2 regions of the Alkalispirillum mobile genome follow, and region 2 is predicted to be linked to the other one. Evidence: riboswitches for the same ligand, from Rfam matches in the RefSeq annotation. Region 2 holds a riboswitch; the other holds the start of a gene.

Region 1 (7,192 bases), 730 kb from region 2:
CCGGGGCTCGCTCAGTCCTCTTCCCGCGCCCACCCTCCGGCCCGGGCTACGGCCCGGTGCCAGACGCCCATCCGCTGCTCCACTTCGTAACGGGAGAGCTGTGGGTCGAAGCGCGTAAGGTGCTCGTCCCGGGCCGGTGAGGAACCGTTCAGGCCGACCCCGCGGGCAGCCAGCGCGGCAGCGCCGGCGGCGGTGGCCTCGGTGTCGGCTGGCCGTGCCACCGGCGCGCCCAACAGGTCCGCCTGGAACTGCATAAGCAGGTTGTTCGTGCTGGCACCACCATCTACCCGCAGCTGTTTTACGGCCATGCCGGCGTCTATCTCCATGGCGCCGATCACCTCCGTGGCCTGGAATGCAACGCTTTCCAACGCGGCCCGCGCGATGTGCGGGCGTTCGGTGCCGCGGGTCATGCCCACCAGTATGCCGCGCGCGTCCGGATCCCAATGGGGCGCACCGAGCCCTGCGAAGGCCGGGACCAGGTAAACGCCCCCGGTATCCGGTACCTGGCGGGCCAGGGCCTCGATCTCGTCGGAGGAGCGGATCAGGCCGAGGCCGTCGCGCAACCACTGCACCACGGCACCGGCGATGAAGACGCTGCCTTCCAGGGCGTAGTCAGTGCGCCCGTCGATGCGCCACGCCACGGTGGTGAGCAGGCGGTTGGCCGAGGGTATGGGTTTGTCGCCGGTGTGCATGAGCAGAAAGGCGCCGGTCCCGTAGGTGCACTTGGCCAGGCCAGCCTCCTGGCAGCCCTGCCCGTAGAGGGCGGCCTGCTGATCACCTGCTACCCCGGCGATCGGGATGCCGTGGGGCAGCCCCTCGCAGGCAGTGGTCCCGCAGACACCGGAGGAGTCGATGATCTCCGGCAGCACCGCTGCCGGGATGTCCAGCGCGGCCAGGAGTTCTGGGTCCCATTCCACCTCATGGATGTTGCACAGCAGGGTGCGCGAGGCGTTGCTGGCATCGGTGACGTGCAGGCGGCCGGCGGTCAGTTGCCAGATCAGCCAGCTATCGACAGTGCCGAAGGCCAGTTCGCCGGCTTCGGCCCGGCGGCGCGCCCCGGGGATGTTGTCCAGTAGCCAACGGAGTTTGGTGCCGGAGAAGTAGGGGTCGAGCAGCAACCCGGTGCGTTCGCGGAACAGTCGCTCCTGGCCGTCCCGGCGCAGTTCCTCGCACAGGCGCGCGGTGCGCCGGTCCTGCCAGACAATGGCGCGGTGCAGCGGCTCGCCGGTCTGCCGGTCCCAGAGCAGGGTGGTTTCCCGCTGGTTGGTCAGGCCCAGCGCGCTGATATCGCCGCGGCTGAGGCCGGCCCGCTCCACCGCCTGAATGGCCACCGCGAGCTGGCTCTGCCAGATCTCCCCGGGGTCGTGTTCCACCCAGCCCGGTTGCGGGAAGTGCTGCTCAAAGCCCTGTTGGGCGGCGCCCAGCACGCCGCCATGGCTGTCGTAGACGATTGCACGGGAACTGGTGGTGCCCTGGTCCAGGGCCAGTATTGCCTGCATGGTGTCTGTAGCCTCTGGCTGCCGACCCCGGGTGAAGGGGCGCTGGTTGGGTTACAGACTGCAGTGTGCCACCGGCCTGAACGGGCTGCCACGCCCGGCGCAATGTGAGGGGGAGGCGGTCAGTCGATGACGCAGCCGCGGTAGACCCGCTGCGGCCGGGGTGAGGACTCCGTTGCTGATCCAGTGTCGTTCGCGCCGATGTCCTGATCCGGGGCGGAGGGGCCTAGGCTGGCCCGCAGTTCCCCGGCCAGGTGCTGCACCACCCGGCGGGTGGAGTGTGCCGAGAGCGCAAGCAGGCGGTCCATCGCGTCTGCTTCCGCCAGTCTGACCTGGTGGGCCTCAGCCAGTTCGCACCGCAACTCACGGCGGAGGGCCTGTGCGAGGGTGATCGTTGCGCGTGTGTACATGCACTACTCCTTGTCCCAAAGTCCTGGGAACAATAACGCAATGTGCATGCCAGCCCTCGGCCATAACAGAAACAGCAAGTTGCGATGATGTCACGCCCCCCGCCGCACCATGATAGTGCAGCGGGGCGCGCGATGGTTCAGGTCAGTGCTCTTCATCCTGCAGGTAAACCCGGCTGCCGCGGGCCCGGAAGGCCACCGCCTGTTCCTTCATCCCAGCCTCCAGTGCCTCCGCCTCGTCCAGGCCTTTGCGCCGGGCGAACTCGCGCACATCGTGACTGATCTTCATGGAGCAGAACTTCGGCCCGCACATGGAGCAGAAGTGGGCCCGCTTGTGGCCCTCCTTGGGCAGTGTGGCGTCGTGGTACTCCCTGGCGCGCTCCGGGTCCAGCCCGAGGTTGAACTGGTCCTCCCAGCGGAACTCGAAGCGCGCCTTGGACAGGGCGTTGTCACGGGCCTGGGCGGCGGGGTGGCCCTTGGCCAGATCGGCGGCGTGGGCGGCCAGCCGGTAGGTGACGATGCCCTCGCGTACATCGTCCCGGTCGGGCAGGCCCAGGTGCTCCTTGGGGGTGACATAGCAGAGCATGGCGGTGCCGTACCAGGCGATCTGCGCCGCGCCGATGGCCGAGGTGATGTGGTCGTAGCCCGGGGCAATGTCGGTGGCCAGCGGGCCCAGGGTGTAGAACGGGGCGTCGAAGCAAGCCTCCAGTTCCTTGTCCATGTTCTCCTTGATGAGCTGCATGGGCACGTGGCCGGGGCCCTCGATCATGACCTGCACGTCGTGTTCCCAGGCAATCTTGGTCAACTCGCCCAGGGTCTTCAGTTCGGCGAACTGCGCCTCGTCGTTGGCGTCGGCGATGGACCCGGGGCGCAAGCCGTCCCCCAGCGAGAAGGCCACGTCATAGGCCTTCATGATCTCGCAGATGTCCTCGAAGTGCTCGTAGAGGAAGCTCTCGCGGTGGTGGGCGAGGCACCAGGCAGCCATGATGGAGCCGCCCCGGGAGACGATGCCGGTGGTGCGCTCAGTGGTCATCGGGATGAAGGGCAGGCGTACGCCGGCGTGGATGGTGAAGTAGTCCACGCCCTGTTCGGCCTGCTCGATCAGCGTGTCGCGGAACACCTCCCAGGTGAGGTCCTCCGGTACGCCGTTGACCTTTTCCAGTGCCTGGTAGAGCGGCACCGTGCCCACCGGAACCGGGGCGTTGCGCACGATCCACTCCCGGGTCTCGTGGATGTGATCGCCGGTGGACAGGTCCATCACCGTGTCCGCGCCCCAGCGGGTGGACCAGATGAGCTTCTCCACCTCTTCGGCGATGGAGGAGGTGACCGCGGAATTGCCGAAATTGGCGTTGATCTTCACGCGGAAGTTGCGGCCGATGATCATCGGCTCGGACTCCGGGTGGTTGATGTTGTTGGGCAGTATGGCCCGCCCGGCGGCGATCTCGTCACGGACGAACTCCGGGGTGTAGCGCTCCGGCAGGTTCGCCCCGAAGGCCTGGCCCGGGTGGCGGGCCGTCAGCAGGCCCTGCGCCTCGAGCCGGTCCAGTGCCTGGTTTTCGCGGATGGCCACGTACTCCATCTCCGGGGTAATGATCCCCTTGCGGGCGTAGTGCATCTGGGTGACGCACTGCCCATCCCGGGCCCGGCGGGGGGTACGCACGTGCTGGAAGCGGAGGTGAGCCGTTTCCGATGCGCCGGCCCTGGCGCGGCCGTACTCCGAGCTGGGTCCGGTGAGCGCCTCGGTATCACCCCGCTCCTCAATCCAGCCGGCGCGCTGTGCCGGCAGTCCACGGACCAGGTCGATCTCCACCTCGGGGTCGCCGTACGGCCCGGAGGTGTCGTAGACCGGGAAGGGCGGGTTGTCCTCGGTGCCTGCGCTGCCGACGGTGGGCGAGAGCGCGATCTCGCGCATGGGCACGCGCACGTCCGGCCGGTTGCCCTGCAGGTAGATGCGGCGGGAGGCGGGAAAGGGGCGGGTAGCGTCGGCGTTCAGTGCCCGGGTGGCGTTCTGGACGTCACGGTCTGCTTGCTTCTGGCTCATGGTGGCTTCTCCTCCTGTCTTGGCATGATTGCCGGGACAGGGCGGACGCGCACCATGGGCCTGCTTGGTGGGTCGGCAAAGCTTCCCTACGCCGGTACGAACCGGGTCAGGTTCAAAGGGTATTTCTCAGCCCCGTGGGGCACCCCCGCTCTGTCACTCCGTCGCAAGGTAGCACAGCCATGTTTGGCGCGCCATGCCGGTCAGGTCCCCGGCACATGAAAGCCGTCGGCCGGACGGCCCCCGATACGCCGGGTGATCTCCGCGGCCGTACGGGCCACCAGGTCACCGAGCACGGGGATGCGGGCATCACTGATGCGGGGGGTCGGCCCGGAGATGGAGATGGCCGCCACAGCCTCGCCGTAGGCGTTGAAGAAGGGTGCGGCCACACAGCGCATCCCCAGTGCCTGTGCCTCGTCATCCAGCGCCCAGCCGCGCTCACGGGCCAGCGCCAGGGTCTGGTGCAACTGGTCCGGCGTGGTGACCGTTTTGGGGGTGTAACAGGGCATGCCGTGCTGGCGGATCAGCTCCTCCACGCGCTCCGGGCTCATGCACGCGAGCAGGGCCTGACCGACCCCGCTGCAGGTCAGTGGCGTGCGATCGCCGGGCCTGGCCATGGCGCGGACGATGGCTCGGCATTCCACCTGCGAGAGGAATACCGCGTGTCCGCCATTCTCCACTGCCAGGTTACTGGTTTCGCCGGAGCCGTCGGTCAGTTTGCGCAAAAAGGGGCGGGACAGGCTGACGAAGTCGTGACCCTTTAAAAAGGCGTTGCCCACCGCCAGCGCCTGTACCCCAACGCTCCAGAGCCCAGTGGTCTCGTTGACCTCCACGAACCCGCTGCGCAGCAGGGTGTTCAGCAGGCGGTGGGTGGTGGAGGGGGCCAGCTCAACGTGGTCCGCGAGTTCGGTGAGGGTCATGCCGGCCTCCTCCCCGGCCAGAGTCTGCAGCAATCGCAGGCCCCGGTGGAGGGATTTCACCGTGTCACCACTGCTTGCGCTGGACTCCGATACCCTGGCCATGGCCGCTCCTATGAATCCGTTGTTTCCACCGGTTGCCGGTAGCCTATTCTACGGTCCCGTGCTTAAACTGGAACCATGGACGAACAACCGGAACAGTTTCTCCGCGCGCTTTTCGACACCGTCGTGGCCCGGGTCCAGCCCGAGCGGGCACTCCCGCCCCACCTCCCCGAGCCGCCCCGCGGCCGCACGGTGGTGATCGGGGCTGGCAAGGGGGCGGCTGCCATGGCGCGGGCCCTGGAGGGCGCGTGGCCCGGCCCGTTGGAGGGCATCGTCGTCACCCGTTACGGGCACGCGGTGCCCTGCCGGCATATCCTGGTGGAGGAGGCCGGCCACCCGGTGCCGGACGAAGCGGGCGTGCGCGCCACGGCAAAGATCCTCGACTGGGTATCGGACCTGGACGAGGAGGACCTGGTCATCGCGTTGATCTCCGGCGGGGGCTCGGCGCTGCTGGTGCAGCCGGCCCCTGGCATCGACCTGCGGACCAAGCAGGCCATCTCCCGGCAGCTGCTGCACAGTGGCGCGGACATCAGCGAGATCAACTGCGTGCGGCGCCACCTCTCGGCCGTGAAGGGGGGGCGCCTGGCGGCGGCCTGTCATCCGGCGCGGGTCATCGGTCTGCTGGTCTCCGATGTGGCCGGTGATGACCCGGCGGTGATCGCCTCCGGGCCGACGGTCGGGGACGCTACCACCTGCGCGGACGCCCGGGCCGTGCTCGAGCGCTACGCGATACGGGTACCGGACGCGGTGGATGCCCTCCTGCGCAGTGGTCGAGGGGAGACGCCGGCGCCCGGCGATCACCGACTGGCACGTGTCGAGAACCGGCTGGTGGCGACACCGGCCCAGGCGCTGGAGGCCGCGGCGGCGCGGGCTCGTGAGTCGGGGGTCACCCCCTTGGTGCTGGGGGATGCCATCACCGGGGAGTCGCGGGAGGTGGCCCGGGAGCAGGCAGCCCTGGCCCGGCAGATTGCGTCCGGACAGGGGCCGGTGGCCCCGCCCTGTGTGCTGCTGTCCGGTGGCGAGACCACGGTGCGGGTGACCGGGGACGGGCGCGGCGGCCCCAACGCGGAGTTTGCCCTGGCGGCGGCGCTGGCATTGGAAGGTTGCCCCGGCACGTGGGTGCTGGCCGCCGACACCGATGGCGTCGACGGCACCGAAGACAATGCCGGCGCCTGGGTGAGCCCCGCAACCCTGAGCGCGGCCGAAGAGGCGGGCGTGGATCCCCAGGCCTTCCTGGCCCGGAACGATGCCTACGGTTTTTTCGCCGCACTTGGTGACTTGCTGGTCACCGGACCTACACTGACGAATGTGAATGACTTCCGCGCTATTCTGGTGCTGCCGGAGACGGGCGGCGGGGGTAGTGGGCATGCGTAGTCGTAACTGGAGGTAGTCGCTCTATGTCATTGACGGAAAAGCGTTGTACGGCGTGCGAGGGTGGGGTTTCACCCATGGACTCGAATGAGGCGCGGCAGTACCTGGCCGAGGTGCCAGGCTGGACGCTCACCCACGATGACACCCGCATCGCGCGCCGCTTCAAGACCCAGGATTTCGCTTCTGCCCTGGCCTTCACCCAGACTATTGGGGCGTTGGCGGAGGAAGAGGACCACCACCCGCAGATCACCCTGGGTTGGGGGTTTGTCGAGGTGGAGTTGTACACCCACAAGATCGGCGGGCTCCACCAGAACGATTTCATTCTGGCGGCAAAGATCAACCAGGCCTGGAACGCGGCGGGGGGCTGAACCCGCCCCGGGCAACCCGGCCTGTCCGGGCCGGTGACAGCGGCTGCTGCCGGGCCTCAGCCCGGCTGGCAGTCCCGGTCCCAGGTACCTGATCGGCCGCCGCTTTTATGGACCAGCTGCACACCATCGATGCGCATGCCCCGGTCCATCGCCTTACACATGTCGTAGACGGTCAGCAGGGCCACCTGCACCGCGGTGAGCGCTTCCATCTCAACCCCGGTGCGTTCCACGGTTTCGGTGCGGGCGCGGCAGTGCACGGCGTTCCTCGCCCGGTCCGGCGTCAATTCCAGCGATGCATGGGTCAGGGCGATCGGGTGGCAGAGCGGCACCAGCTCCCAGGTGCGTTTGCAGGCCATCAGCCCCGCGATCCGCGCTGCGCTCAGGGCATCACCCTTCTTGAGATCCCCCGCGATGAGCCGTTCCAGCGTCTCCGGGGCCATCTCGATCCAGCCCTCGGCGATGGCCACCCGCCGGGAGTCTTCTTTTTCGCCCA
Region 2 (7,192 bases):
AAGGTGCCGGAGGTCTCCAGCCCGACGATAACGCGGAAGAAGACCACCACCAGTGCCCCCAGTGGCAGCAGCAGGATGCTCTGAAAGATGGCCTGTTCCGACAGCGGCAGGCTGTGAATGGAGAGGTTGAACACCGCCTCGGTGACGGTGCCCTGTTCACCGAGGCCGGCAGCGGACTGGCGGGTCTCCAGCATGGAGAAGGAGACCTGCGAGTTGCGGCCACCCTCCACCTCGAGCACCGGACCGCCGGTGCCCTCCCAAAGCAGCACCTCATCCGGGTTGACCTGGGTTCCGGCGGTGGCATCGAACAGTCGCCACTCCCCGTCGTCAAATACCTGGACGAAGGGTTGCAGCGACTGTCGTCGGCGCCCGTCCTCCAGGATCAGCCCGTGGATGGTACGGGCCGGCACTTCGGCCTGGTGCAGCAGTCGGACCAGCGTGGTGCTGGCCGGGTACTCGCTGAGGAGCAGTTGCGCGTTCTGGTTATCGCGATCGTTCAGCCGGCGGGCCAGGGCGCGGGCCAGGCTGAGGCCATCGGCGGACTGCAGCCACGCCTGCTCCAGCACCTGTGTGGAGGCTAGTTGCAGAGAGGGACTCCAGGAGATGCTGCGGATTTCAGGCGGGTCGCCCATGTTGCGCGAGCCCAGCGTCGGGTCCACCTGGAACTGGGCACGGTAATACAGGACCTGCGTCCCGCTTGCCTCACGGGTGGTCCATTCGGCCACGCGGCGTTCGTCCTCCAGGAAGTTGAGCCCGTAGCCCGGCGACGCGGTGTGCTCCGCCACGCGCCGGAACCCGGGCGGATCGTCTGGCACCGCCAGGGTCACCTTGACCGGGTTGCCTTCGGCCTCCAGCTGGACCGTCGCCTCGATGTCCCAAAGGGTCTGCGCGGCGCCGGGTAGCCAGGGCACCCCGTGTTCCAGGTGGCGGTGCGCACTGTGGGTTAGGCCCACCAGGATGAGCACGGCGGCAATCCAGAAAAGGGAGCTACGGGCGAGTTTCATGGGCGCGGGCCGGTTCAGTCGTCGTCGGGGTGCGGATGCAGATAGGTCTCCGCCACATCGATCAGGGCGATGTCCATGAGCAGATCCCGGCCGATCAGGGCGGGGTAGGTGAGGTGGGATCGATCGGAGAGCGTGAAGCGTGCTTCATCCTCGATCGGGCCCAGCCGCACCGGCAGCCGGACCACTAAGCGCTCCTCGCTGCCCGAGGCCTGACGTACCGTGGTACGACTGTCCAGCGGCGCTTCAAGTTCCACTTCCCGGTAATCGTCGTCGTCCACCTCATCGGGCTTGCCGTCAGGGTAGACCACGGTGAAGCGGACCCAGGTGTCCCCGTCCCTTTCGAACTCGCTGATATCCTTGGCATTGAGCGAGGAACTCGCCGCGCCGGAGTCGACCCGTGAGGCCATGACGATATCGTGCTCGGTCAGTGCCAACCATTCCACCGCGCCCAACAACAACTTGCCCTCGAGGCCGTTGCCGTTGTCGGTCGGCACGCGGGCATCCACCACCGAGGCGAAGCCGCGGTTGTCGTCCTCCTCGGCGGTCGTGGTCAGTTCGGCGACTCGCTGGTTCAGCTCGGTGAGGTTGTGCCCCAGGGTTGCCAGCTGTCCATGCTGTTCGTCCAGGTCCTCCTGGAGGGCGCGTTCCAGGGATTCGAGCGCTTCGCGCAGGGCCTCGGTCTGTTCGGCCTGGCTCTCCTGGAAGGCGGTCACGGAGAGCTGCTCGTCGCTGGGCAGCGTCTGGCATCCTGCCAGTAGCGCGGTGGTCAGCAAGCCGCCCAGGATCGCGGTAACTCGCAGGCGGCGCCCCCGCCGATGTGTCTGGGTCATGTGGTGCTCCGGCTCATGGTTAAGACTGAGGAATTCTACCAGCCTAAACCAACGGCGACCTGAATGAACGCGAAGGCCGCGCCGGGCATGTGCATGAACGGCGGCGCGGTTGCCGCGGACGCCCCTGGTTTTACAGGGCGCCGGGGGGTGAGGAGGCCTGGGCGTATTGGCGCGCCGGCATCCGCCCCGACAGCCACGCCTGCCGGCCGGCGATTACGGCGTGGCGCATGGCCTCGGCCATCCGGACCGGTTCACCGGCATCCGCAATGGCGGTGTTCATCAGTACGGCGTCACAGCCCAACTCCATGGCAATAGCGGCGTGGGAAGCCGTGCCGACACCGGCATCCACCAGCACCGGCACCGCGCAGGTCTCGACGATCCGGGCGATGTTCAGTGGGTTCTGGATGCCGAGCCCGGAACCGATGGGGGCTCCCAGGGGCATGACTGCCGCGCAGCCCAGCGCTGCGAGCTCCCGGGCGATCAACGGATCGTCCGTGGTGTAGGCCATGACGTCGAAGCCATCATTGACCAGCGTCTCGGCAGCGGCCAGCGTGCCGCGAATGTCGGGTTGCAGCGTCTCCTTGCAGCCGATCACCTCGAGCTTGCAGAGCGACTCGCCATCCAGCAGGTCCCGGGCCAGCTGGCAGGTGTAGACGGCGTCTTTGGCCGTGTAGCAACCGGCGGTGTTGGGGAGCACGGTGCAGCCTAGCTCACTGAGCAGGGGCAGTAGTCCGCTCCCGCCTGGTGTGGAGGACAGGCGCCGGATCGCCACGGTGACGATCTCCGCGCTGCTGGCCTGGATGGCCCGACGGGTTTGGTCCAGGTCCTTGTAGCGCCCCGTGCCCAGCAACAGGCGGGACCCGTAGTGGCGCGAGCCCAATATCAGGGGTGTATCGAGAGCGGTCATGGGGTGTTCTCCCTTTTGTTCAGCCGCCCCCGACGGCGTGCACGATGTCGATCGCATCGCCGTGCGTCAGGCGGCGGGTGGGGTAGTCGGTTCGACGGATGACCGACCGGTTGATCGCGATCGCCATGCGTTCGCCCTGCAGGCCCCGCCGGGTGATCAGGTCGGTGAGCCGGCTGCCGGCGGGCATTCGATACGGATCGCCATTCACGGTGACGGTGATCCAAGGGGATTGGGTCTCGGCGGTCATGAGCCTCACTCCTGCAGGCGCAGGGAGCTTCCCCGCCGAAGGGGGTGGAAGCTCCCTGCGCCGGTACGATCCGGATCAGGTTCGAAGGGTCTGTTCTCAGCCCCGCGGGGCACCCCTGCTTCTGCGATGTGTTCGGGTCCGGTGCCGACCGGGCCTCTCGGGGTGCGTGGCACCCCGCCGGCAAGCGCTTATGCCGGGAACAGGAAAACCGGTCGGGTGGACTTCATGGTGATCTTCCGCGCCACGGAGCCGATGATCATCTCGCCCACCGCCGAGTACCGGTGGGAGCCGAGGATGATGCAGTCGGCGTCCAGCCGGTCCGCCTCGGCAAGGATCTCCTTCGGCGGGCGGCCCTGCCGGACATGGACCCCGGCGATGTGCGCGGCGCTGGCATCGGCCGCATCCAGCAGGGTCCGGCCGAACTGATCCAGGCGCTTGCGCAGGTCCTCCTCCACCTCCTCGAGCGTGGACTTTTGGTAATTGCTGAGCAGCGAGGGGTCAATGAAGCGCTCGGCTGCCTGGGCCTGGATCTGATTGCGCATGTACCGGGGCTCCTCGACCACGTGCACGATGTGAATCGCCGCCTCGAAGCGCTCCGCGATGCCGATCACGCAGCGGAAGACATCGGGTCCCCTGGGGCCGAGGTCCGTGGCGTAGAGGATGGTCTTGATGTCGAAAGCCATCTGTATTTCCTCCTTTTGGCGCTGCCGGTGTCGGCGAGCCCAGTTCGAAAGCTGTGGCCGGCGCGGGCCCGGCCACTTCTCCTGCTCTTCTGGCCAATGGGATCAGGCCACCGCCTTCACGCGCCGTTGGCCATGGCCCCGGGCCCGGCGCTCAGCTCCGACAGCATGTCCGGAATCTTCAGCCGCTGCACCTTGCCCGACGGCCCCTTGGGCAACCACTGGACCACGTGAAGCGCCTTGGGTGCCTTGTACTGCCCCAGCTCCCTGGCCGCGGTCTCGCGGAGCTCCTCCGGTTGGGCCTGTTTGCCCTCTTTCAAGACCACGCAGGCCATTACCTCCTGGCCGTAGTTCTTGTCGGGTACACCGAAGGCGGCGGCCTCGAGCACGGCAGGGTGCTTCAATAAGGCTTCATCAATCTCACGCGGTGCGATGTTCTCGCCCCCCTTGATGATCAACTCCTTGAGCCGGCCCGTGATGTAGAAGAACCCCTCCTCGTCCTGGTAGCCCAGGTCGCCGGTGGCAAACCAGCCGTCCGCCGTGAGCGCCGATGCGGTGGCCTCCGGGTTCTTGTAGTAACCCTTCAGCACGTTGTCGCCCCGGACATGGAGCTCACCCGGCTCACCGGCGGGGGCGTCACGGCCGTCCTCCAGTACCACCTTCACCTCATTACGGTAGGCGATACCGGGCGAGCCATACTTGAACTCGAAGGGCGGGAGCGGGTTGGAGAGGATCTGGGCCGCGGTCTCGGACAGGCCCATGGTCTCGATAAGGGCGATGCCGAAGCGTTCCTCGAACGCCTTGTGCGCCTCTGGCGGCAGAGCGGAGGAGGCCGAGCGGCCGAAACGCAATTGGGCCAGTCGCGGGTTGTCGCGCACCTCGACGGGATCGGTCTCGGCCTTCTCCAGCAGGTAGGCGACGATGGTGGGGACCACGCTGAACCAGGTGCACTGGTGGTCCATTAACAGGTCCCAGAACTGGCTGGCGCTGAACCGGTGGGGGACCACGACGCTGCCACCGCTGATCAGCGGTGCCACCATGGTCACGATCTCCGCGTTGATGTGGTAGAGCGGCAGCACGCAGAGCCCGCGGTCCTCCTTGGACAGGCAGTGGGCCTCCACGGTGTTGAGCCCGCCGCCGATGACGTTCTGCTGGGTCAGCATGACGCCCTTGGGTTTGCCGGTGGTGCCCGAGGTGTAGATGAGGAGCGCGTTGTCATCGGGCGTCGGCACGGGGGGCTGGTACCCCTGGGCCGGGGCCGGCTCCCCCGGCCATTCCGGGCCCTGGTCGGGGCAGGTCGGGATGACCCGGATCTCGCGCTCCGAGGCCTCGCTGATCTTGCGCCCGCGAGCCAGGTGGCCCGCCGAGGCGAACAGCACGTTGGCGTCGGAGTGGTCCAGCACATACTCCAGCTGCGAGTCACCGGAGATGGCGTTCAGGGGGACGACCACGCGGCCGCTGGCCATGATGGCCAGGAACAGCAGGCCCGTCCATTTGCCGTTGTCCATCAGCGTGGCAACGTGCGCCCCCTGGGGCGCACCCAGCGCGTCCAGCTGGCGCGAGATGGCGGACACGTAATCCTGCAGCTCCGAGAAACTCACCTGTTCGTTCGGCTCCGGGGCCACCAGGTAGGTCTTGTCCGGGGTCTGCCCGGCCCAGTGTTCGATGTAGTGCAATATGGTCATGGTTACCTCTCCCGACTGCCCCGGGTTCACGCGCCTTCAAGGCCGAATTTCTGCCAGTAATCGCCGAAGATCTCGTCCAGCGTCGGTTCGTTGGGTGTGATGGTCTTCACGACCCGGGTCGTGTTCAGGTAATGGCGGTAGTTCAGGTTCTCGGAGATGCTGTTCTGGCCCCAGGTGCCACACCCCATTGAGAGGGAGAAGGGCAGGCCGTTGTCGAAACTGCCGCCGGTAGCCACAGCGTGTGCCTGATTGACGATGACGCGACAGACCGGCATGTGCAGGCCGAGGCGGTTGATGTGCGCTTCATCCTCAGTGTGGATGCCGCAGGAGTGGCCCTTGCCCTGGTGTTCCAGGATCTCGCGGGTACGGTCATAGGCACCGTCAAAATCCGGTGCCCGGTATACGGTGAGCACCGGGGAGAGCTTCTCGCCTGAGAAGGGGTGGTCCTTGCCGACCCCGGTCTCCTCCACCAGCAGCATGGTGGCGCTGCGCAGTTCGGGACGGGAGAAGCCGCAGGCCTCGGCGATCTCGGGCGCACTCTTGGCGATGACATCGCGGTTCAGATTGCCATCCACCCACAGGGTCCGCTGCAGCTGGGCCTTTTCCTCCGGGGTAAGCACAATGCCGCCTTCCACCGCCAGCGCCTTGATCGCCGCGTCGTACACGTCGTCGACGATGACCAGGTTGTTCTCGGACGAGCAGCTGGTGGCGTTGTCGAAGGTCTTGGAGAGGCGGATCTTGGCGGCGGCTTGGGCCAGGTCGGCGCTGGAGTCGATGATGACGGGCACGTTGCCCGCGCCGACACCGATGGCAGGGCCGCCACTGGAGTAGGCCGAGCGCACGTTGTTCTGCGAGCCGGTGACCACTACCAGGTCAGCCTGGTGCATCAACTGATGCGTGGTGGCCTTGTTGACCGGGGCCGGTAGTTGTTGCACCAGATCCCGCGGGGCACCGATCCGGTCCAGTTCGGCGTGGATGTACTTGATCAGACGGGTGCAGACCTCCTGCCCCTTTGGGGAGGGGGCCAAAATGATGGCGTTGCGCCCCTTGAGGGCGTTGAGGGTCTTGTTCATCGGCGTGGCCGCCGGGTTGGTGGACGGCACCACGGCGCCAACCACGCCCACCGGGCGGGCGATCTCTACCAGGCCCAGCTCCGGCAGTTCCTGAACCACGCCTACGGTCCGCGCGCCCTTGAGGTCGCGCAGCAGGCCCATGGTCTTGCGGTGGTTCTTGGTGATCTTGTCCTTGACGTTGCCCAGGCCGGTGGTGCTGACGGCGAGTTCAGAGAGCTCACGGTTACGCACCGGTTCCAGCAGCGCCCAGGCGGTCGCGACGACGACTTCGTCCACCTGTTCCTGGTTGTAGGTCTCGAATTGAAGCTGTGCGACGCGGGCTCGGTTCATGAGGTCGCTGACGATGGCCTGCGCCTCATCGTCGATGCCCACGGTACTGGCTTTGTTGCTCATCATGGAGGGGCTCCCCCTGTGTGTCAGGCAATTCAGTTAACTCATATATATGAGTGGAAAGCTAGGTTACCCCTGCCCGTCGGTCAAGCGGATCCGGTCTAGCGGTAATCCGGCCTGGTGAGGGGTTAGGGGCAGGGCGGGCACCCTTGGGGCCCGCCCTCGCGCCATCAGGGTTGGTCCTGCTCGAGTTCTTCCTCGATCTCGTCAGCATCCATCTCGGCGAACAGGTCTTCCAGGAAGGCCTGGCGTTCCTGCCACATCTCCTTGAGCTCTTCGCGGCCCATGACGTTCATCGGGGAGCCACCCTCTTTCATCTGCGACTTGATCCGCTCGTCGTTGAACATGTCCACGAACTTGTCGGAGAGCCACTGCA

Evidence for each region. Region 2 has a riboswitch for thiamine pyrophosphate ahead of thiS (sulfur carrier protein ThiS). Riboswitches for the same ligand answer to the same signal wherever they lie in the genome.
Region 1: another riboswitch for thiamine pyrophosphate. It lies ahead of thiC (phosphomethylpyrimidine synthase ThiC); the one in region 2 lies ahead of thiS (sulfur carrier protein ThiS).

Annotation. Positions count from the first base shown of each region.
Region 1 covers NZ_RCDA01000001.1:173,550-180,741, forward strand. The annotation lists gene glpK (glycerol kinase GlpK) at 12-1,499, opposite strand; gene DFR31_RS00870 (hypothetical protein) at 1,619-1,906, opposite strand; gene thiC (phosphomethylpyrimidine synthase ThiC) at 2,049-3,944, opposite strand; TPP riboswitch at 4,010-4,101, opposite strand; gene DFR31_RS00880 (IclR family transcriptional regulator) at 4,145-4,963, opposite strand; gene DFR31_RS00885 (glycerate kinase type-2 family protein) at 5,039-6,334, shown strand; gene DFR31_RS00890 (4a-hydroxytetrahydrobiopterin dehydratase) at 6,409-6,699, shown strand; gene moaC (cyclic pyranopterin monophosphate synthase MoaC) at 6,756-7,192, opposite strand, start outside.
Region 2 covers NZ_RCDA01000001.1:906,571-913,762, reverse strand. The annotation lists gene DFR31_RS04225 (UUP1 family membrane protein) at 1-1,004, opposite strand, end outside; gene DFR31_RS04220 (ATP-dependent zinc protease family protein) at 1,019-1,834, opposite strand; gene DFR31_RS04215 (thiazole synthase) at 1,965-2,741, opposite strand; gene thiS (sulfur carrier protein ThiS) at 2,761-2,988, opposite strand; TPP riboswitch at 3,024-3,115, opposite strand; gene DFR31_RS04205 (universal stress protein) at 3,177-3,671, opposite strand; gene DFR31_RS04200 (AMP-binding protein) at 3,788-5,353, opposite strand; gene sauS (acylating sulfoacetaldehyde dehydrogenase) at 5,380-6,822, opposite strand; gene DFR31_RS04190 (tripartite tricarboxylate transporter substrate binding protein) at 6,987-7,192, opposite strand, start outside.